DNA from 2 places in the Ornithinicoccus hortensis genome. Region 2 is predicted to be linked to the other one. Evidence: riboswitches for the same ligand, from Rfam matches in the RefSeq annotation. Region 2 holds a riboswitch; the other holds the start of a gene.

Region 1 (10,642 bases), 1.9 Mb from region 2:
GGCAGTTCCCGGTCTCCACCACGCGGGTCTACGTGGCGACCGGCGACAACTTCCCCGACGCGTTGGCCGCCTCGGCGCGGGCCGGCAGCCAGGGCGTCCCCGTGCTGCTCACCCGGAAGGGCGAACTCCCCCAGGAGACAGTGACGGCACTGAACCGGCTGCAGCCGACGCAGATCTTCGTCGTCGGCGGCAGCACGGTGATCAGCGACGCGGTGGTCACCCAGCTGCGGCAGCACGCCGGGACGGTCACCCGGCTCAGCGGCGCCAACCGCTACGGGACGGCCGAGCAGGTCTCCCGGACCGGTTTCACCCCGGGCGTGCCGGTGGCCTACGTCGCGACCGGCGCCAACTTCCCCGACGCCCTCGCGGGGTCGGCCCTGGCCGGTCGCACCCGGGGCCCCGTGCTGCTGACCAGGCAGGACACGATCCCCCCGGAGACGGCCAGGGAGCTGGGCCGGCTGGACCCGCAGACGATCATCGTCCTGGGCGGCACGACCACGGTCAGCGACAGCGTCCTCAACCAGCTGAAGCAGTACGTGGTGCGGCCGTGACGCGTGGCGCGACCACGACCCGGTATGCCGGGTGGCTGGCGGCGGGCCTGCTCCTCGCCGGCCCCGTGGCGGCGGTCGCCGCGCCCGACGGGTCGGACGCCCCAGGCGCCCAGGTGTCCGTCGCGGACCGCTCGGCGCAGACCGCCGGCTGGCTGATCGGGCAGATCGACCCGAGCACGGGCGCGGTGCCCGGGCCGGGTGGTGCGGCCGACTGGGGCCTGACCGCGGACGTGCTGTTCGCGCTGCACGCCACCGGTCACGGCGACGCCGCCGCGCAGCAGGTGACCGCCGGCCTGGCCGCCCACGTGGCCGACTACGCCGGGCCGGCGTGGTACCCCGATGCCGACACCCGCCTGGCCGGGCCGACCGCCAAACTGCTGGTCGCGGGCGTCGTCAGCGGCGTGGACGTGCACGCCTTCGGCGGGAGGGACGTCCACGCCGACACCCTGTCGCTCATCGTCGAGGACCCTGCGGACGCGGAGCACGGACGGATCAAGGACCGCATCGTCTCCTCCCCGGGCCGGGACGACAGCAACGTCTTCGCTCAGTCCCTGACGGTGATCGGCCTCGCCCGCTCCGGTGGCCTCCCGGACTCGGCCGTGACCTTCCTCGACAAGTACCAGTGCTCCGAGGGCTACTTCCGGATGTACAACAACGACCACGACAGCAACCCCGCACTGACCTGCGACGGGGGCAAGGCCGCGGGGATGTCCGCGCCCGACGTCGACGGCACCGCGATGGGGGTCCAGGCGCTGATGGCCGCGCGCGACGCCGGGGTGTCCGGCCTCCAGGACGACATCGACGCCGGCCTGACCTGGCTGGTGGGGGCCCAGCGCGAGGACGGCTCGTTCGGTGGCGGCGTCGGCACCGACGGTCCGAACTCCAACTCCACCGGGCTGGCCGTCCAGGCGCTCACCGCGGGGGGCCGGGACTCCGCCGCGGCCCAGGGCCGGAGCCAGGTCGCGACCCTCCACCTGGACCCCGACCGGGTCGCCGGGACCGCACTGGCCGGCGAGGTCGGCGGGATCGCCTACGACCGGGAGAACCTCGACGCGGCCCTCGCGTCCGGTCTCGACGGGAGCCGGGACCAGTGGCGCCGGAGCACCCCGCAGGCGGTGTTCGCCCTGGCGCCGGTCCCGTTCGGCCGGATCGGCCAGGACCCCCTGCTGCCGGACCCGCCCCTCCCGACCCCGGAGCCGACGCCCACCCCGACGCCGTCTCCGAGCCCGACGCCCGCGCCGACCCCCACACCGGCACCGGGTCCGACGCCGCCGACCCCGACCACCCCGCCGGCGACCTCTGCGCCGGGGGCGACCGGGCCCGGCACGGGGACCGGTCCCGGCGACTCCACGGGAGCCGCGTCCGGTGACCGCGGGTCCGGTCCGGTCGCGGGGCCGGCACCGCGCAACGCCGGTGGGACAGCCGTCCTCCCCACCGGGGCAGGGGACGATGCCACCGACCAGACCGCCGGCCCCGACGAGGGGCTCGAGCTCACGTCCACCGGAAGCGACCGGGTCGACGCCGCGGCGGGCTTTCTCGCCGCACAGTTCGTCGGGGGGACCCACCTGCGCACCGAGGTCGATGGCACCACCTTCGTGGACCACGGCGCGACGGCGCGGGCCTGGCTCGGGCTGTACGCCGCCGGCGTCCCGGTCGACGACCTGGCTCCGGTGACGGACTTCCTGCTGGAGGAGGACCAGGCGGCGGCCTACGCCCACGGGGTGCCCTACGACGCGGACGACGCGCGGTATGCCGGGCCGTTGGCGGACCTCGTGCTCATCGGCGCGCTGTCCGGTCGACCGTCGGAGACGCTGACGGCCGAGTTGGTCGCCCAGCAGGATGCCGACGGGTGGCTGGCCGACACCAGCGACCTCGGGGACCAGTCGGACACCCGGAGCCAGGCGGTATCCGTGCTCGCGCTCACCGCCGCGGGTCAGGACGATGCGGCTGCGGCGGCGGCACGGGCCCTGGCCGGCCAGCAGTGCACCGACGGCCTGTTCCCGGCGGAGCCGGACGACGGCTGCACCGCGGGGTCGGCCGCGGTCACCGGGCTGGCCGTCCAGGCGCTCAATGCCACGACCGACCCCACCACCGGACCACCCGGCCATGCGACCGCGCTGCGCTCGGCCGCCGCCGCCCTGGTGCAGGCACGTTCGGACGCCGGCGCCTTCGAGGCCGGGGAGCTTCCCGAGGTGACCGTGACCGGGTGGGCCGCGGCGGGCCTGGTCGCCGTCGGGGTCGACGGCACCCCCAGTGCCGACTGGTTGATCGGGCAGCAGGTCGAGGACTCCGGGCTCCCGGCCGCAGAAGGCGGCGAGGCCGACCGTGAGGCCACGGTCGCCGCCCTGCCGGCCCTGGCCGGCTCCTCCTACCTCACTGTTCCGGACGGCCTCCTGCTGCCCGCGACCACCGTCGACCCGTCCGCCACCGGCGCCGACGACGCTGCGGCGACGACCGCCGCGGCTCCCGCGGCCGCGCCACCCTCCGCGCCTGCCGACGGTCCGTCCGGGTGGCTGCTCGGCCTGCTGGGGCTGCTGGTCGCGGCCGGTGCCTTCGTCCTGGGCCGGGTGAGCGCCGGCAGGCGCGGCACCGCCGGGGGGTCCGCCCCGTGACCCGGCGTCGACCCGGCCTGGCGACCGTGGCGGCCGTGCTGTTCGTCCTGCTGACCGCGACCGGGTGGCCCTTCACCGCCCCGGGGGGCGCGCCGACGGCCGCGGCCGTCGACCCCGCCCGCGGCACACCCGGCCCGTGCCCGGACGACACCGGCGTCACCGTCGTCGTGGACTTCCAGCAGGTGGGCTCGGGCGAGGTGATCGTCCGGTGCTCCCCCTCCGCGGACGGGACGGGTCTGGACGTGCTCCGCAACGCCGGGTTCCAGATGGAGGGCGTCCGCCGGTGGGGCGACTCGTTCGTCTGCCGGATCGAGAACACCCCGTCGCCCGGCGAGGCGCTGCCGGTCCGCGGCGACGAGGGATACACCGAGTCGTGCATCGACACCCCGCCCGCCACCGCCTACTGGTCCTACTGGCACGCCACCAACGGTGGCAGTTGGCAGTACTCCCAGTGGGGCCTGAAGAACCGCACCCCCGTCGCGGGCGGCTTCGAGGGCTGGTCCTTCTCGCTGAACGCCACGGCGGACGCCAACCCGGCCCCCCGGTTCACCCCCGTCCGTCAGGCCCGACCGGCCGATCCCACCCCGCCCGGCGCGGGTGATCCCGTACCCACCGGTGGGGGTGAGACCTCCGGCGGGGGCGGCTCGACGAGCGGCGACGACCCGGGGCAGGACGGCCCCGGCAGTGCTGGCGGCGACGCCGGTAGCACTGCCGGTGGGAGCGGCGCCGCTGGCGGCAGCGACACCAGCACGGGCAATGGCACCGACGGCGGCACCGGCCAGCCAGGTGCCACCACTGCCGACGGGAGCGGCCCCGGAACGGACGGTCCGGCGCCGCTGCCGCGACAGCCCCGCGACGGGGCAGACGCCACGGCGCCGGCGGACGCGACCCGCACGTCCGGACCGGAGTCCGCCGACGGGACGGCGGGCCCCGGCGACGCCGCAGCCGCTACCGGAGACGTCGCGTGGAGCGGCGGGGAGCAACTGGCCTCCGGGGCAGAGACGGACGGCGGGGGCTGGCTCGGCCTTCCCTCCGGTGTGTGGTGGACCCTGCTGGCTGCCCTGGCCCTGACCATCGTCGGCACCACAGCCGCCCGGCGGCGGTCCGGGAGGACCACCTAGTGTCAACCCCCGTGGCGGACCGTTGGCACGTCTACTGGTTGCCCCGGACCCTCCACCCGTTCGCGTGGTGGGTGTGGGCCCTGGGGCTGGCGACGGCCGCGAGCCGCACCACGAACCCGCTGCTGCTCGGCCTCATCATCGCCGTCGCGACCACCGTGGTCGTGGCCCGCCGCACGGACGCCCCCTGGGCCCTGGCGTTCCGCCTCTACTGCATCGTGGCGGCCTTCGTGGTGCTGATGCGGGTGTTCTTCCGGGTCGTCTTCGGCGGCGGCGAGGGGGTCCACATCCTGCTGAACCTGCCGGAGATCCCGCTGCCCGCGTGGGCCGCGGGGATCCGGCTGCTCGGCCCGGTGACCGCGGAGGCGCTGCTGGGCGGCTTCTACGACGGCCTGCGCCTGGCCACCATGATCGTCTGCATCGGCGCGGCGAACGCCCTGGCCAACCCCAAGCGGTTGCTGAAGTCGGTGCCCAGCGCGCTCTACGAGGTCGGCACCGCCGTGGTCGTCGCGATCTCCGTGTTCCCCCAGCTGGCCGAGTCGGTGCTGCGGGTGCGGCGCGCCCGCAGCCTGCGCGGCGGGTCCGGCAAGGGGCTGCACGCCCTCAAGGGGATCGTCATCCCGGTCCTCGAGGACGCCCTGGACCGCTCGCTGATGCTGGCCTCGGCGATGGACTCCCGCGGCTACGGGCGCTCCGCGCACGTGCCGCCCCGTGCCCGGCTACTGGCCGGGAGCTGCACCATCCTCGGGCTCGTAGGGGTGTGCGTCGGCATCTACGGCGTGCTGGACGGGACCACACCCCGCTACCTCGGGATGCCGATGCTGGCCCTCGGCCTCGGTCTGGCCGCCGTCGGATTCGCGGTCACCGGCCGCCGGGTGCAGCGCTCCCGCTACCGGCCCGACCGGTGGGGGCTGGCCGAGCTCGTGGCCGCGGGCAGCGGCGCCGCGGCCGGTGTCGCCGTCTACCTGACGCTGGCCGTCGATCCCAGCAACATCAACCCCAGTCTCAGCCCGCTGCAGTGGCCGCAGCTGTCGGGCGCCATGGTGGTGGCCGTCCTCCTCGGCGCGGTCCCGGCCTTCGCCACCCCACCCGCCCCGCTCACACTGGACGCGTTGCGCAGGGCCCGCGATCGGCATACGGCCTCCGGGGACACCCCCGGCAGGCCCATGCCCGGCCGCGGCACGGACGACCACGAGGAGGCTCCCGCATGATCCGGTTCGACGGGGTCACCATCACCTACGACGGGGCCGAACGCCCGGTGCTGCAGGACGTCGACCTGCGGATCCCCGAGGGCGAGCTGGCGCTGATCGTGGGCCGCACCGGCGCGGGCAAGTCCACCCTGCTGCGGGCGATCAACGGCCTGGTGCCGCACTTCACCGGCGGTCACCTGTCGGGTCGGGTCACGGTGGACGGCGTCGACACCCGGGACCACCCGCCGCGCGAGTTCGCGCACCTGGTCGGGATGGTCGGTCAGGACCCGCTGGCGGGGTTCGTCACCGACACCGTCGAGGAGGAGCTCGCCTACGGCATGGAGCAACTCGCCGTGGCGCCGGACGTGATGCGCAAGCGGGTCGAGGAGACGCTCGACCTGCTGGGCATCGCCGAGCTGCGTCGCCGGCCGCTGCGCACCCTCTCCGGCGGTCAGCAGCAGCGCGTCGCGATCGGCTCCGTCCTGACCATGAACCCGCGCGTCCTGGTCCTCGACGAGCCCACCTCGGCGCTGGACCCGACGGCCGCCGAGGAGGCGCTCTCGGCGATCACCCGCCTGGTGCACGACCTCGGGGTCACCGTCGTGATGGCCGAGCACCGGATGGAGCGGGTGGTGCAGTATGCCGACCGTCTCCTGGTCGTCACCCCGCCGGACGGGCATCGTGGCGGCGGGGTAACCGACGGGGAGCCGCACGAGCAGCTGCGCACGGCCCCGGTGGCCCCGCCGGTGGTGCAGCTGGGCCGGTTGGCCGGCTGGGAGCCGCTGCCCCTGTCGGTCCGCGACGCCCGCCGCCGGGCGCCGGAACTGCGGGAACGACTGGCCAGGGTGCCGGAGGACCGCAGGCCGACACCGGTGCGACACCCCTCGTCGGACGGGGCGGACGTCGTGCTGCGGGCGCACCAGATCGTGGTCCGCTACGGCGACGTGGTCGCCGTCGGCGGCGTCGACCTCGAACTGCGTCGCGGACGGGTGACGGCGCTGATGGGCCGCAACGGCTCCGGCAAGTCCTCCCTGCTCTGGGCGGTCCAGGGCTCCGGGCGGCGACACTCCGGCACGGTGTCCGTCGAGGGTCGGGACACCGCCACGCTGTCCGCCCGGGACGCGAGGCGGCTCGTGGGGTTGGTCCCGCAGAGCGCGGCCGACCTGCTCTACCTGGAGACCGTCGACGCCGAGTGTCGTGCCGCGGACGAGGAGTCCGGCTCCGCCGCGGGCACCTGCCGTGGGCTGCTGGACCGGATGGCGCCGGACATCCCGGGCGCGCGGCACCCGCGGGACCTGTCCGAGGGGCAGCGGCTCTCCCTGGTGCTGGCGGTCCAGCTGACCGCCACCCCCGGGGTGATGCTGCTCGACGAGCCCACCAGGGGGCTGGACTACGGCGCCAAGGCCCAGCTGGCGCAGGTCCTCACCGGCCTGGTCGCGGGCGGCACGGCCGTCGTCGTGGCGACCCACGACGTGGAGTTCGTGGCCGCCGTCGCCGACCGCGTCATGGTGCTGGCCGAGGGTGAAGTGGTCGCCGACGGGCCCGCCACCGACGTCATCGCCGCCTCGCCGATCTTCGGCCCCCAGGTGGCCAAGGTGCTCGGCGCCCCGTGGCTCACCGTGGACGACGTCCGGACCGCGCTCGAGGTCTCCCCGTGACCCCCCGGGCCGCCGTGCCCGTCCGTGCCGTCCGGCTCGGGCCCCGGTCGGCGATCGTCCTGACCCTGGCCTCCGTCGCCGGGCTGGCCATGTTCCTCTGGCCGTTGTTCACCCAGGTCGAGCCGTCCCCGATGCAGCACGGGACCGACGCCCCGTTCGTCTTCATGGCGGTCCTGCCGGTCCTGGTGCTGATCGTGCTCGCCCAGATCAGCGAGGGCGGCATGGACTCCAAGGCGCTGGCCATGCTCGGCGTCCTCTCCGCCGTCAACGCCGCCCTGCGCCCGCTCGGGGCGGGCACGGCCGGCATCGAGCTGGTGTTCTTCGTCCTGGTGCTGGCCGGCCGCGTCTTCGGCCCGGGCTTCGGGTTCGTGCTGGGCTGCACCTCCATGTTCGCCTCGGCGCTGCTCACCGCCGGGGTCGGGCCCTGGCTGCCGTTCCAGATGTTGTGCTCCGCCTGGATCGGGCTGGGCGCCGGCCTGCTGCCGCGACGGGTGACCGGTAAGGCCGAGATCGCCATGCTCGCGGCCTACGGCGTGGTCGTCGCCTACGTCTTCGGCATGCTGATGAACATGTGGTTCTGGCCGTTCATCACCGGGGCCAGCCTGGACTACTACGACGGCTCGATCTCCTACGTGCCCGGTGCGCCGGTCCTGGAGAACCTGCACCGCTTCCTGATCTTCACGCTGCTGACCTCCACGGCCGGGTGGGACACCGGTCGGGCGATCACCAACGCCGTCGCCATCGTGCTCATCGGGCCGGCGCTACTGGCGACCTTCCGCCGGGCCGCGCGGCGCGCCTCGTTCGGGGTGCGCCCCACCTTCGACGCCGACGGCACGCCCGGAGCACGGTCGCGCTAGAGTTCGGCTACCGAAGGACAGGTAGGGGAAGCCGGTGCGATTCCGGCGCTGACCCGCAACCGTGACACGCCCCCGCGTGGAGCCGGAATGCCTGCCGGCCCTTGGGCTCGATGTGAACCGCCGTGGTCTGCGGGACGAGCCGGAGGCGGGACCTTGCCCCCATCCCCGCCGAAGGGTGCCGCAGCCACCCTTCGAAAGGTCCCCGACAATGTCCCTCACACCCCGCCGGCTCGGTCTCGTGGCAACGGCCGGCCTGCTCCTCGCTCCCCTGACACCCGTCGTCAGCGCACATGCTGCACCGGCTCCGGCGCCCGCCGCAGACGAGGCGGCGGCAGTGGCCGCCGCCGACTACGTCGTATCGCAGATCTCGGACGACAACCTCGGCGACCCCGGTGCCACCGCCGACGGCATCCTCGCCCTGCTGGCAGTGGACGGTTACGACGCCGAGGTCGAGTCGATGACCGACTGGCTGGAAACGCAGGCACAGGCATACGCCGGCGCCGGCGGACCAGCCGCCGGGAAGGTGGCCCTGGTGGCCGCCGTCACCGGGCGGGACGCCACCGACTTCGGTGGTGTCGACCTGATCGCCGCGGTCGAGGGCTCCATCGGTGACGACGGCACGTGTGGCAGCTGGGGCTACGCCTTCGGCCAGGCGCTGTGCATCCTGGGTCTGGATCGTGCAGGGGCCGAGGTGCCCTCCGCCGCGGTCACGAACATGTTCACCTACCAGGACCCCGAGACGGGAGCTCTCGGCTACTACGCGGGGGACGACTTCGTCCCCGACAACGAAGCGTCCGGGCTCGGGCTCGCGGCGCTGGCCGCGGTCACCGAGCAGGAGGGCGCCACCGCGTCCGCCGTTCAGGTCCGCAACTACCTGCGGGAGGCCATGACGGAGGAGGGCTACTGGGAGAACTTCTCCCCGGTGAACACCACGGGCCTGGTCGCCCCCGCGCTCGAGCTGGTCGGCGACGACATCGACCTGTCCGTCGACTGGATGGTGGGTCAGCAGCTGCCCGATGGCGGTCTTCCGAACGTGCTCGACGGCGAGAGCTCGGACCTGCGAGCAACCGTCCAGGGAATGCTGGTCTTCACCGGTGAGAGCTACCTGTCGGTGGGCGAGGGCGGGGAAGACCGGGTCGACCTCGTCCTGGGCCCCGAGAAGGTCGACCGGGTCTCCGGACCGAACCGGTACGCCACCGCGGCCGCCGTCTCGTCCACTACCGAGCCCGGCGTCCCGGTCGTTTACGTGGCTACGGGCCGGGAGTATGCCGACGCGCTCGCCGGCTCGGCCCTGGCCGGCAGCCAGGACTCCCCGGTCCTGCTCGTCCGTCCCGGGGACGTCCCCGAGGAAACCGCGACTGAGCTCACCCGGCTGCAGCCCGGGTCGATCGCCGTCCTCGGCGGCACGGCTGCGGTCTCCGACGACGTGGTGACCACGCTCGGCGGGTTCACGCCCGGGGATGTGGAGCGGATCTCCGGTTCGACTCGGTACGGCACCGCTGCCGCGGTCGCGTCCGAGTTCGACGGGGCCACGGAGGTGTTCGTCGCGACCGGCCGGGACTACGCCGATGCCCTGAGCGCCGCGGCCTACGCCGGCGCGGTGGACGCTCCGGTGCTCCTGGTCCGCCCCGACGAGGTGCCGGACGAGACGGCTGCCGCGCTGACCGAACTCGACCCGGACACCATCACCGTGCTCGGCGGCTCGGCCGCCATCGACGACGACGTGGTGACCGACCTCGGGGCGTTCGGCCTCGTCCAGCGGGTCTACGGCACGGACCGCTACGAGACCGCCGCGGCACTGGCCCAGCGCCACGAGGGTGCCGAGTCGGTGCTCCTGGCCACCGGTCAGGACTGGCCGGACGCCCTGACCGGTGCCGCCCGCGCCGGCCAGCTCGGCGAGCCGCTGCTGCTGGTCCAGCAGGCCCAGGTGCCGCCCGTCACCGGCGAGGAGCTCGTGCGGCTGGCTGCGCCCGAGCTGCACGTCCTCGGCGGGTCCGCCGCCGTCGACGGCGCCGTGCTGACCACGCTGGAGGCGCTGAACTACGCCGGCTAACTGCACCGGACCACGTCGGCCCGGCCCACCGCACCCGGTGGGCCGGGCCGGACGGGCACGACAGCGGCTCCCTGGTGTGAGGTGCGCTACACCCGGGAAGACCGGCAGCCGCGCGGGCGTTGACGAGGATGCGTCGGGCAGTGGAGCCGTTTTTGGTTCTGCCACCCGGCGCCTTTTCGTATACCCGCTCCGACACCGAGGAACAGCCCCCATGGGACCCCGTCTCACCCAGCCCCGCCCCCGCACCGACGCCCCGGCCAGCGCCCGCCTCACGTGGCGCGAGCGCCGTCAGGACGCCCAGCTGCGCAAGGAGCTGGCCGCCCGTCCGCAGCACGTGCGCAACGAACTGTTGGAGATGCTCAGCCGCCAGCGCTGACCGCACTCCCCGTCGGGTCCGCCGGACCGTCGGGTGTTCAGCCCCCGATCGGGAAGACCAGCACCTGCTGCGGTTGTCCGTCGGTGCTGCTGACCACCGTGATCCCACGGTCGGTGAGGCCGACCCCGTTGTAGTAGTAGGTCCGCTCGGCGCGGTCGATCCACCGCTCGCCGACCAGGTCCAGGTCCTCGTCGAACAGGGAGATACTGGTGCCGACGCCGTCGTAG
Region 2 (10,642 bases):
CGCTGGCCACGAGGTCGTGGGGGTCGACGTGAACGCGCAGGTGGTGGACCTGGTCAACCGGGGCACCGAGCCGTTCCCGGGGGAGGCGCACCTGCAGGAGAAGCTGTCCGAGCTGGTCCCCGCCGGGCGGTTGTCGGCGACGACGGAGTATGCCGAGGCGATCCCGGGTGCGGACGCGGTGGTGCTCGTGGTGCCGCTGTTCGTGGACGAGGAGACCGGAGCGCCGGACTTCGGCTGGATGGACGAGGCCACGCAGAGCCTGGCGGCGCACCTGACCCCGGGGACGCTGGTGTCCTACGAGACCACGCTGCCGGTCGGGACCACCCGGGGGCGGTGGAAGCCGATGATCGAGGAGATCTCCGGCCTGACCGAGGGCTTCGCCGAAGGCTTCCACCTAGTGTTCTCCCCGGAGCGGGTACTCACCGGGCGGGTCTTCGCCGACCTGCGGGCCTACCCCAAGCTGGTCGGGGGCCTGACCGAGGCGGGCACGGCCGCCGCGGTGGAGTTCTACGAGTCGGTGCTGTCCTTCGACGAGCGCCAGGACCTGCCCCGCCCGAACGGGGTGTGGGACATGGGCAGCGCCGAGGCCGCCGAGATGGCCAAGCTGGCCGAGACGACCTACCGGGACGTCAACATCGGGCTGGCCAACCAGTTCGCGGTCTTCGCCGACAAGGCCGGCATCGACGTGCGCAAGGTGATCGAGGCGTGCAACTCCCAGCCGTTCTCGCACATCCACCAGCCGGGGATCGCGGTCGGCGGGCACTGCATCCCGGTCTACCCGCGGCTCTACCTGTCGACCGACCCGGACGCCTCCGTGGTCTCCACCGCCCGCGCGGCGAACGCCGCGATGCCCGAGTATGCCGTGGCCCGTGCCGAGGCGCTGCTGGGTGACCTGTCCGGGTTGCGGGTCGTGGTCCTGGGTGCGTCCTACCGCGGCAAGGTCAAGGAGACCGCCTTCTCCGGGGTGTTCCCCACGGTGACCGCGCTGGACTCCCGCGGCGCGACGGTGGCCGTGCACGACCCGATGTACACCGACGAGGAGCTGTCGGCATACGGCTGGACCCCCTACCACCTGGGCGAGCCGGTCGACGTCGCGATCGTCCAGGCCGACCACCCCGAGTACGCCACCCTGACCGCCGCCGACCTGCCCGGCCTTCGGCTGCTGCTGGACGGCCGCCGGATCACCGACCCGGACAACTTCACCGGCACCCCCCGACTCACCATCGGCGGGGGTGAACCGGTCACCTCATGACTTGGTGGGTGGTGCTGCCCGGCCTCGTCCTGATGGCCGCCCTGTGGGTCCTGCCGGGGTATGCCGTGCTGCGGGCCCTCGGGGTCCGCGGCCTGGTCGCCTGGGGCGCCGGACCGGCCCTGACCTCGGGCGCGGCGGGGATCCTGGCGATCGGGTACGACCTGATCGGGCTGCGGTGGACGGTGTGGACCTTCCTGGGCGGGTGCCTCGTCCTGGTCGGGATCGCGGCGCTGCTCGGCTGGCGGCTGGGCACCTGGAACGACCCGGCGGGCGAACGGATCGCCGGTGAGCACCGGATGTCGATGCGGGAGCGGCGCTGGCTCGCGCTGAGCTCGCTGGTCGGCGGGGGCATCCTGGCGGCGGCGATGATGACCGGCATCGGCCGGGCCGACATGCCGCTGCAGGCCTGGGACGGCGTCTACCACCTGAACGCGCTGTGGGTGATCCGTGAGTTCGGCAACGCCTCCAGCCTGGGTGGCCTGGCGCCGCTGTATGCCGACACGATCGCGCCGTACTACCCGACCGTCTGGCACAGCATCGTGGCCGTCGTGCCCGGCTTCGAGGGCGTGACCGAGGCCGCCAACGCCTCCTCCATCGTGATCGGCACGGTCATCTGGATGGGTGGCCTGGTGGCGCTGAGCCGGGTCGTCTGGCCCGGCCGGCCGCTGCCGGTGATCTTCACCCCGCTGCTCGCCGCCACCTACGTCGCCTTCCCTGCGATCGCCGTCTCGATGCTGGGGGTGTGGCCGTTCGCGGTCAGCGTGGCGTGCCTGCCGGGCACCCTGGCGCTGCTGATCGTGGCGCTGCGGGGCGACCAGCCCTGGCGGCTGCACCTGGCCCACGGGCTGGGCTTCCTCGGGGCGCTGTCCGGTGTCGTGCTGGCCCACGGGTCGGGCCTGTTCTCGATCGCGCTGCTGGCGGCGCCGCTGCTCACCGTGCTGCTGGCCCGGCAGGGACGTCGCTTCTGGCGCCGGGGCCACAAGGTGCCGGTCGCCGTGGCGGCTGTCGTGATCGTGACCGGCGTGGTGGGCCTGACCCTCTTCCTGCTAGATTTCCCGCCCTTGCAGGCGATCGTGGGCTACCAGCGGGGCGGGTCGCCGAACTACTGGGGCGCCATCGGCTCGACCCTGATCGACCACCCGCTGATCTACGTCTACCCGTTCCAGTCGTTCAACATCGTGGTCACCGCGCTGGTCTTCGTCGGGGTGTGGATCACCATCCGCAACACCCACGCCCGTTGGCTGGTGGTGGCGCTGGTGGCGACCTGGCTGCTCACCCTGCTCGCCGCCGGGCCGCCGGAGAACCCACTGCGGGTGCTCGCCGGCTTCTGGTACACCCAGGCATCCCGGCTCAACCAGCTCCTGGTCATCCCGGCCGTGGTGCTGGCAGCCGGCGGCGCGTCGCTGGTGGCGCGCAAGGTGGCCGACCGGTTCTCGGTGGGGATCGTCCGGGGCGGGATCGCCCTGGCCGTCGTGGTAGTCGTGGCGACCTTCGGGCTGCGGTGGCCCAGCCAGACGACGGTGATGTCCTCGGTCTACTCCACCTGGCCGATCGCCTGGGGCACCATGATCGACTCCTACGACGAGCTGGCGATGATCGACCGGGCGGGGGAGACGCTGCCCGAGGACGCCGTGGTGCTGGGGGAGCCGATCAACGGCTCGCCCTACCTGCTGGCCCGCAGCGGGGTGGACGTGGTCTACCCGCAGCTGACCGGCATCGCCGACTCGCCCGAGCGGGTGCTGCTGCAGACCGACTTCGACCGGCCCGCCTCCGCCGACGGGCCCGCCACGGGGTGGTGGAAGGACCCGGCCGTCTGCGAGGCCGTCAACGCCCTCGGGGTGACCCACGTCTACACCGACGACCTCACCTTCGAGGAGGGCGGCAAGTGGGAGGAGACCACGCCCGGGCTGCGGGACGTCGACCCGCACCGGGAGGGCTTCGGCGAGCTGGTCGACGAGGGCGGTCAGGCCCAGATCTGGCGGTTCACCGGCTGCGACCGGTAGCCGCTCACCGGGTCCCAGCCGGCGGATTGCCCCGCAGCGCCCCCTCGACGAAGTACCTGACCTCCCCGTCCTCCACCTCGACCCCGATCACGAACTTGCCCGAGGCCGTCGCCCGCACGTCGACCACGGTGCCGCGTCCGCGCGGCGTGACGACCTCGGACCCGGGGGTGAAGACCTTCTCGCTCATGGGTCCAGGGTAGGCCGACAAAACACCTTGACCCTGACGCAGCGTCAATGCCTACCGTGGCCGGCATGACGATCACGGTGCTGGACACCTACCGGCAGACCCACGACATCCTCGGCGCACCCGCGGCCGACCGGCCCGAGCTGCTGCGCCGGATGGCCGAGCCCGCCGCGGGTCTGTACCGGTACTTCCCCGGTGAGCCGGACCTCGTGGCGATGCACCGGATGACCGGCGGGTTCCCGCTGGACCGGGACGAGGGACGGTGCCTGGAGGCGCTGGCCGCGATGCACGGGGCGGACGTCTGGGACAGGGTCGGCCGGGCCCTCGAGGGCGGCCTCGGGGCCCTGCAGGAGGCCGTGCCGGGCTTCGCGATCCCCGACATCACGGCATACATCCTGCTGGGCGACCCGGCGAACCGTTACTTCATGAACCACGCGCTCGGGATGACCGGCAACGGCAGCGTCACCGGCTACCTCGCGCTCACCTTCTGGCCGTTCGAAGAGGTGCTGGCCAGGGTGGAGGCGACGGCGGTGCACGAGCTGCACCACAACGTGCGGTTCGCTCCCGGCGGCGCCGACTGGGACCCGGCCACGGTGACCGTTGGCGACCACGTCGTCTCCGAGGGGCTGGCCGACGCCTTCGCCCGCCAGCTGTACGGCGACGAGCTCGGCCATACCCGCATTGGGGTGCCGCACCTGGCCGACGACGAGGTCTTCGCCAAGGTGGTCACGGGCCTGGGCGTCACCGGGATGGAGAACTTCGGGGCGTGGGTGCTCGGGGACGAGGCCGCCACCGCGTTCGGCGGGACCCCGGTGGGGTTGCCGACCGGCGCCGGGTATGCCGTGGGGAACCGCCTCGTCGACCGCTACCTGGCGGTGACCGGCCGGACGGCCGCCCAGGCGGTCCACGACCCGGCCCGGGAGATCATCGAGACCGCCCTGGCCTGAGTGAATCGTCGGGGCGGCCGGCCCGTCCGGTCCGTCCGGTCAGTGGGCGCGGGCGTTCACCTCGTAGGAGGTGTTCGTCGACTCGAAGAAGTTCACCAGCTCCAGGGTGTCGTTGGCCGCGGCCATCCACTTGGCCGGGTTGGCCACCCGGTAGTGCGGCTCGAAGCCGAGCTCCTCCAGGCGCCGGTCGGCCAGGTACTTCACGTACTGGTTGATGTAGTCGGCGTTCAGCCCCAGGATCCCGCCCGGCAGCAGGTCGCGGTTGTACTGCTCCTCCATCGCGACCCCGTCGAGCACCATCTGCCGGATCTCCTCGGCGAACTCCTCGGTGGCGATCTCCGGGTTCTCCTCGAGCACGGTCAGGATCAGGTTGATCCCGAACTTCAGGTGCAGGCTCTCGTCGCGCACGATCCAGTCGATCAGGCTGCCGAAGTTGCGCAGCAGGTTCCGCTGCCGGAAGCTCAGCGCCACCATGAAGCCGGAGTAGAACCAGATGCCCTCCAGGATCACGTTGTAGGCCACCAGGTTCCGCACGAAGTCCTGCTTGCCCTCCACCGTGCTGATGTCCAGGGTCTGCTCGGTCATCCGACGGATGTAGCGGACCTCGAACTCCTCCTTGGCCGCCATCGAGGGGACCGTCACGTGCGACTCGTAGGCCTGCTCCCGGTCCACCGGGAAAGTCTCCAGGACGTACTCGAAGGCCATGCAGTGGTTGGCCTCCTCCCACATCTGCTTGGCCAGGTAGAGGTGGCACTCGGCCGCGTTGACGTAGGGGTAGACGCCGAACGCGAGCGCCTTGTTGACCAGCAGCTCGTTGGGGTTGAAGTAGCTCATCAGGAAGGTCAGGGCGTGCCGCTCGTCGTCGGTCATCCGCTCGAAGTCGCCCAGGTCCTCCCCGAGCTGGACCTCGTTGGGGAACCAGGTGTTGGCGACCGCCTGGTTGTAGAGATCGTAGGCCCACGGGTAGGTGACCGGCTTCAGGAGCAGGCCCTCCTGGATCCCGGTGCCGAGGATGCCGCGGGGCGATCCGGTGCCGGTCTGAGCGGTGGTGGGAGTGGTGTCAATGCTCATGTCAGGTCCTTTCGGGTATGCCGGGGCGTGGGGCTCACTGGCAGGAGTCGCACTGGAGGCGCTCCTGCGGGTCGATCGGGCAGGCCTGTCCGTCGATCAGCTCGAGCTGGGTCGTGTCGGGGTCCGGGGTCAGGTCCGGTTCCGGGGCCGGAGCGGTGGCGGGGACGGTCGGGGCCGGAGCCACGGCACCGAACCCGCGCGCGGCAGGAGCCGTCCCGGAAGCGCCCGCCCGGGCGACGCCGCCGAACCCGCGACGCGGCGCGCCGTTACCGCCCGCCTCCTCGGCCTTGTTGACCCGCACGGTGGACTGCTCGGCCTGGTGGCGCGGCATCATGTGCAGGTAGTAGGTCGTCTTGACCCCCATCCGCCAGGCGGCGGAGTAGAGCTCGACCATGTCGCCGAGGTCGCGGCTGGCCAGGTAGATGTTGCGGCTGATCGCCTGGTCGATCCACTTCTGGGCGCGGGCCGCGACGTGCAGGAAGGCGTAGGGGGAGAGCTGGAAGGAGGTCCGGTAGATCTCCTGGAGGTCGGCGGGCACGCCCTCGACCTTGGACAGGTCGCCCTGGTGGCGCAGCAGCTCCTCGCGCACCTGCTCCCACAGCCCCGCGTCCTGCAGGTCCTGGACCAGGTTGCGGTTGACCTCCAGGAACTTGCCCGAGCTGGTGGACCGGCTGAAGATCTGGCTGAACTGCGGGTCCAGCCCGGGGGTGGTGCCCGCCACGAGACCGATCGAGGCGGTCGGGGCGATCGCCATCAGGGTGGAGTTGCGGATGCCGCCGGCCACCTTGGCCCGCAGCGCGTCCCAGTCGAGCCGGGTGGTCCGGTCGACGTCGACGGGGGTGCCGCGGTCGGCCTCCAGCAGATCGAGGGAGTCGACCGGCACCAGGCCCTCGCTCCACCGGCTGCCGGCGAAGTTGGGGTAGGCACCCCGTTCGCGGGCCAGGTCCGAGCTGGCGTCGATCGCGTGCCAGGAGACGAACTCCATGATCTGGTCCATCAGCTCGTAGGCCTGCTCGGACTCGTAGGAGAAGCCGAAGCGCTCCACGATGTCGGTGAAGCCCATCACGCCGAGACCGAGCGCCCGGTTGAGCTCGTTGGACCGCTCCGACTCCGGCACCGAGCTGATCGTGATGTCGATCAGGTTGTCCAGCTGGCGCACCGCCAGCCGGGTGGACTCGGCGAGCCGGTCCCAGTCGACCCGGGCCTGCCCCCGCCGGCCGGTGACGTGCCGGGACAGGTTGACCGAGGCCAGGTTGCAGACTGCGGTGTTGTCCCGGTCCTGCGGCAGGCAGATCTCGGTGCACAGGTTGGACAGGTGGATCGTCCCGGTGTTCTGGTTCAGCGCCCGGGTGTTGATGGTGTCCTTCCAGGTCAGCCACGGGTGGCTGGTGGTCTGCAGGGAGATCAGGATGGCCCGGAACTGCTCGCGGGCCCGCATCCGGCGGTGCCGCAACTCCCCGGCCCTCGCCCGGGTGACGTACTCGGCATACAGCCTGCTGAACTCGGCCCCGGTGGCCTCGACCAGATCGGGGGTCTCGAGCGGGTCGAAGAGGTACCACTCGTCGTCCCGCTCGACCCGCTTCATGAACTCGTCGGAGATCCAGACGGCGGTGTTGGCGGTGCGGGTGCGGCGGTAGGGGTCGCCGGAGTTCTGCCGCAGGTCGAGGAACTGGGCGAAGTCGAGGTGCCAGTTCTCCATGTAGAAGCACAGCGCCCCGAACTTCTTGCCACCACGGCTCACCGCGCGCAGCGTGGAGTCGATGGTGTGCATGAACGGGATCGGGCCGGTCGAGGAGGTGTTGTTGGACCGGATCGGGCTGCCCTCGGAGCGGAGCTTGGAGACGGACAGGCCGATGCCGCCGGTGCCCTTGGTGAGCCACATGACGTCGCGCACGCTCTTGGCGATGTGCTCGATGTCGTCCTCCATCTGCATCACGAAGCAGTTGGACAGCTGGCTGTAGGAGGTGCCGGCGTTGACCAGGGTGGACCCGGCGGCCAGGTACTCGAGGCGGGACATCTTGTCGTAGAAGCTGATCGCGGCGCTCGTGGCGTCGTCCTCGGTGAGCGAGAGCCCCATGGCAACCCGCATCCAGAAGAACTGTGGCACCTCCAGCGGCGAGCCGTCGGCGCCGTCCAGGAGGTAGCGCACCCGCATGGTCTGCACGCCGATGAACCGGAGCAGGTCGTCCCGGGAGGGGTCGAGGGCCTCGGCCAGCCGCTCCAGGTCGAAGACCTCGGTCAGGCGGGTGTCCAGTTGCCCGGACCGGACGCCGGCCTCGATGTAGCCGGGGAACGCCGCGCGGTGCAGCTTGGCGATGGTGCTGGGGTCGACGTCGCCGAACAGGTCGTGGGTCTCCCCGAAGACCTGCTTGTAGAGCGACTTGACCAGCAGCCGGGCCGCGATCGTGTCGTAGGCCGGGTCGTCCTTGACGTTCTGCAACGCCACCTGGATGACGGCCTGGTCCAGCTCCTCGCTGGTGATGCCGTCGAACAGCGTGATCTCCAGCTCGGACTGCAGCTGGGTGGTGCGGGTGATCGCGTCGTCCAGACCGCGGGCCGCCGCCTCGATGGACCGGGCGACCTCGTACCCGTCGTATGCCGTGCGCGTGCCGTCGCGCTTGATGACCGTGATGCTCATCGGTTCACCCCTCGTGAACTCGGATGCGAAAGCGAGCCCGTATGCCGGGGGAGGGGAGGGCGGGACGCCTGACCGCCCGCAGGTGGTCGCGTCGGGCCCTGACCGTCCCGCGCGGTCAACGGACCACCGCCGTCGTCGGGACGGCGGTGCACTGGCAGGTCTTCGGACTCACGGGCCAGACCTGTTGCCAGGTCGCCTACTGTTCGCCGCTTCCCGGACCTGGATGGTCCAGTGCTTCGTGGCGAAGGTCGTTCCCGTTCACCGCTGCGGGGCAGTCCCGGAATCTCACCGGGTTCCCTCTTGCGACGACCACCTCCCCGAAGGGAAGCGGCCGAACCAGCTGCGTTCGCCACTATATACACGAAATCACACCGATGTAACCCCCCACATCTTGTGTCCCCCTCCCGCCCCCCATTTCCCGACCGGACGCGTGAGATGGCGGCCTCCACACCCCACCAGACGTCTGACCTGTCGGCCATTCACCCCCACCGGACGTCTGACCTGGCGGTCTCGACCCCCGACCGGACGTCTGACCTGGCGGCCTCCACCCCCGACCGAGCGCGCGACCGGGCGGCCGGTCCCGCAGGTCAGGACCAGGTGCCGCGTTCCTGCAAGACCTGCTTGAGTAGATCGGCCCGGTCGCTGACGAGTCCGTCAACGCCCAGGTCCAGCAACCGGTGCATTTCGGCGTCGTCGTTCACCGTCCAGACGTGGACCTGGACGCCCACGGCGTGGGCCGCCTCCAGGGTCGCCGCGTTGACTACCTTGATGCGGCCGAAATCCTCGGGGACCTGGAGGCAATCCACGCCGCGCAACACCCGCGCCAGTGCGGCTTCGCGTCGTCGGGGGAGCCGGGCGGCGGCCAGGAACCGGGCCACCGTGCGCTGGCCGGCCGACGTGGCGACCGGTCGGCTGAGCCGGCGTAGGGCAGCCGCGCGCCGGTGGTCGGAGAAGGAGGTGACACAGACCCTGTCGTGGGCGTTCGTCCGCTCGATCGCCCGGACCAGCGGCACGATGGCGCCCGAGGTCTTGATGTCGATGTTGACCCGCAGCTCGGGCCACGTGTCGAGGATCTCCTCGAGCCGGGGGACGGGCTCGACACCCCCGATGCGGGCACCGCTCACCTCGGCCCACGGCATACCGGTGATCGAGCCGGTGCGGTCGGTGACCCGGTCCAGGCGGGTGTCGTGGAAGGCCACGAGCACACCGTCCTGGGTTGCGTGCACGTCGGTCTCGACGTAGTGGTATCCCAGGGCGACGGCTGCTGCGAAGGCCGACATCGAGTTCTCCAGCCCCTCCTGCGAGAAGCCACGGTGCGCCAGCGGAATCGGGCCGTCGTGCTCCAGGTATGGGGTGGCTGCCACGTCACTCAAACTACCCGAATCTCGGCCGTGGCTAGCGCTGCGGCGCCTCTGGCCGCCAGATCGCGCGTTCGGTGGCCGTTTAGAACCGCCCGCTCACGCGTCCGGTCGGGGTGGAACGCCGCCCGCTCACGCGTCCGGTCGGAAGGGAGGCTGGGTCAGATGTCGCGGAAGGTCTGGATGCTGGCGCCGAGGTTGTTCAGGCGGGTGGCCAGGTCCTCGTAGCCGCGGTTGATCACATAGACGTTGCGCAGGACCGATACGCCGGGGGCGGCGAGCATCGCGAGCAGGATCACGACGCCCGGACGCAGCGCAGGCGGACACATGATCTCGCCGGCACGCCACTTGGTCGGGCCCTCCACCATCACTCGGTGCGGGTCCATCAGGTGCACCTTGGCGCCCAGCGTGGTGAGCTCGGTGAGGTAGATGGCGCGGTTCTCGTAGACCCAGTCGTGGATCATGCTCGAGCCCTCGGCGCACGCGGCGATGATCGCGAAGAAGGGCAGGTTGTCGATGTTCAGCCCGGGGAAGGGCAGCGGGTGGATCTTGTCCAGCGGCGCCTTGAGGGGACCGGGGATGGTGCGCAGGTCGACCAGGCGGGTGAAACCGTTGGCGGAGGTGTACTCCTCGCTCAGCTCGTACTGCAGCCCCATCGTGTCGAGCACCGCGAGCTCGATCTCCATGAACTCGATCGGCACCCGCTTGATGGTGATCTCGCTGCCGGTGACGACGCCGGCGGCCAGCAGGCTCATCGCCTCGATCGGGTCCTCGGACGGGGAGTACTCCACGTCCATGTCGATCTCCTCCACGCCGGTGACCTTCAGCGTGGTGGTGCCGATGCCCTCGATCTGCACGCCCAGGGTGCGCAGGAAGACGCACAGGTCCTGGACCATGTAGTTGGAGGAGGCGTTACGGATGACCGTGGTGCCCGGGTGCAGCGCCGCGGCGAGCAGCACGTTCTCGGTGACCGTGTCGCCGCGCTCGGTGAGCACGATCGGCCGGGTCGGGCGGCGGGAGGCGTCGACCGTGGCGTGGTAGGAGCCGTGGGTGGCCGTGACGTCCACGCCGAACTGGCGCAGCGCGGTCATGTGCGGCTCGACGGTGCGGGTGCCGAGGTCGCACCCCCCGGCATACGGCAGCTCGAAGTTGTCGAACCGGTGCAGCAGCGGGCCGAGGAACATGATGA

The links. A riboswitch is a leader RNA that binds a small molecule or an ion and turns the genes downstream of it on or off. The one in region 2 is predicted to bind cobalamin.
Region 1: another riboswitch for cobalamin. It lies ahead of FB467_RS03725 (cell wall-binding repeat-containing protein); the one in region 2 lies ahead of FB467_RS12640 (ribonucleoside-diphosphate reductase subunit alpha).

The regions. Positions count from the first base shown of each region.
Region 1 is NZ_VFOP01000001.1:806,667-817,308, reverse strand. It holds gene FB467_RS03755 (cell wall-binding repeat-containing protein) at 1-551, shown strand, start outside; gene FB467_RS18695 (prenyltransferase/squalene oxidase repeat-containing protein) at 548-3,163, shown strand; gene FB467_RS03745 (hypothetical protein) at 3,160-4,284, shown strand; gene FB467_RS03740 (energy-coupling factor transporter transmembrane component T) at 4,296-5,492, shown strand; gene FB467_RS03735 (ABC transporter ATP-binding protein) at 5,489-7,129, shown strand; gene FB467_RS03730 (ECF transporter S component) at 7,126-7,986, shown strand; cobalamin riboswitch at 7,974-8,099, shown strand; gene FB467_RS03725 (cell wall-binding repeat-containing protein) at 8,321-10,039, shown strand; gene FB467_RS18410 (hypothetical protein) at 10,251-10,415, shown strand; gene FB467_RS03720 (hypothetical protein) at 10,453-10,642, opposite strand, start outside.
Region 2 is NZ_VFOP01000001.1:2,692,594-2,703,235, reverse strand. It holds gene FB467_RS12665 (nucleotide sugar dehydrogenase) at 1-1,252, shown strand, start outside; gene FB467_RS12660 (DUF6541 family protein) at 1,249-3,255, shown strand; gene FB467_RS12655 (hypothetical protein) at 3,260-3,442, opposite strand; gene FB467_RS12650 (DUF2268 domain-containing putative Zn-dependent protease) at 3,508-4,386, shown strand; gene FB467_RS12645 (ribonucleotide-diphosphate reductase subunit beta) at 4,426-5,457, opposite strand; gene FB467_RS12640 (ribonucleoside-diphosphate reductase subunit alpha) at 5,492-8,095, opposite strand; cobalamin riboswitch at 8,232-8,451, opposite strand; gene FB467_RS12635 (glycerophosphodiester phosphodiesterase family protein) at 8,683-9,459, opposite strand; gene FB467_RS12630 (helix-turn-helix domain-containing protein) at 9,615-10,642, opposite strand, start outside.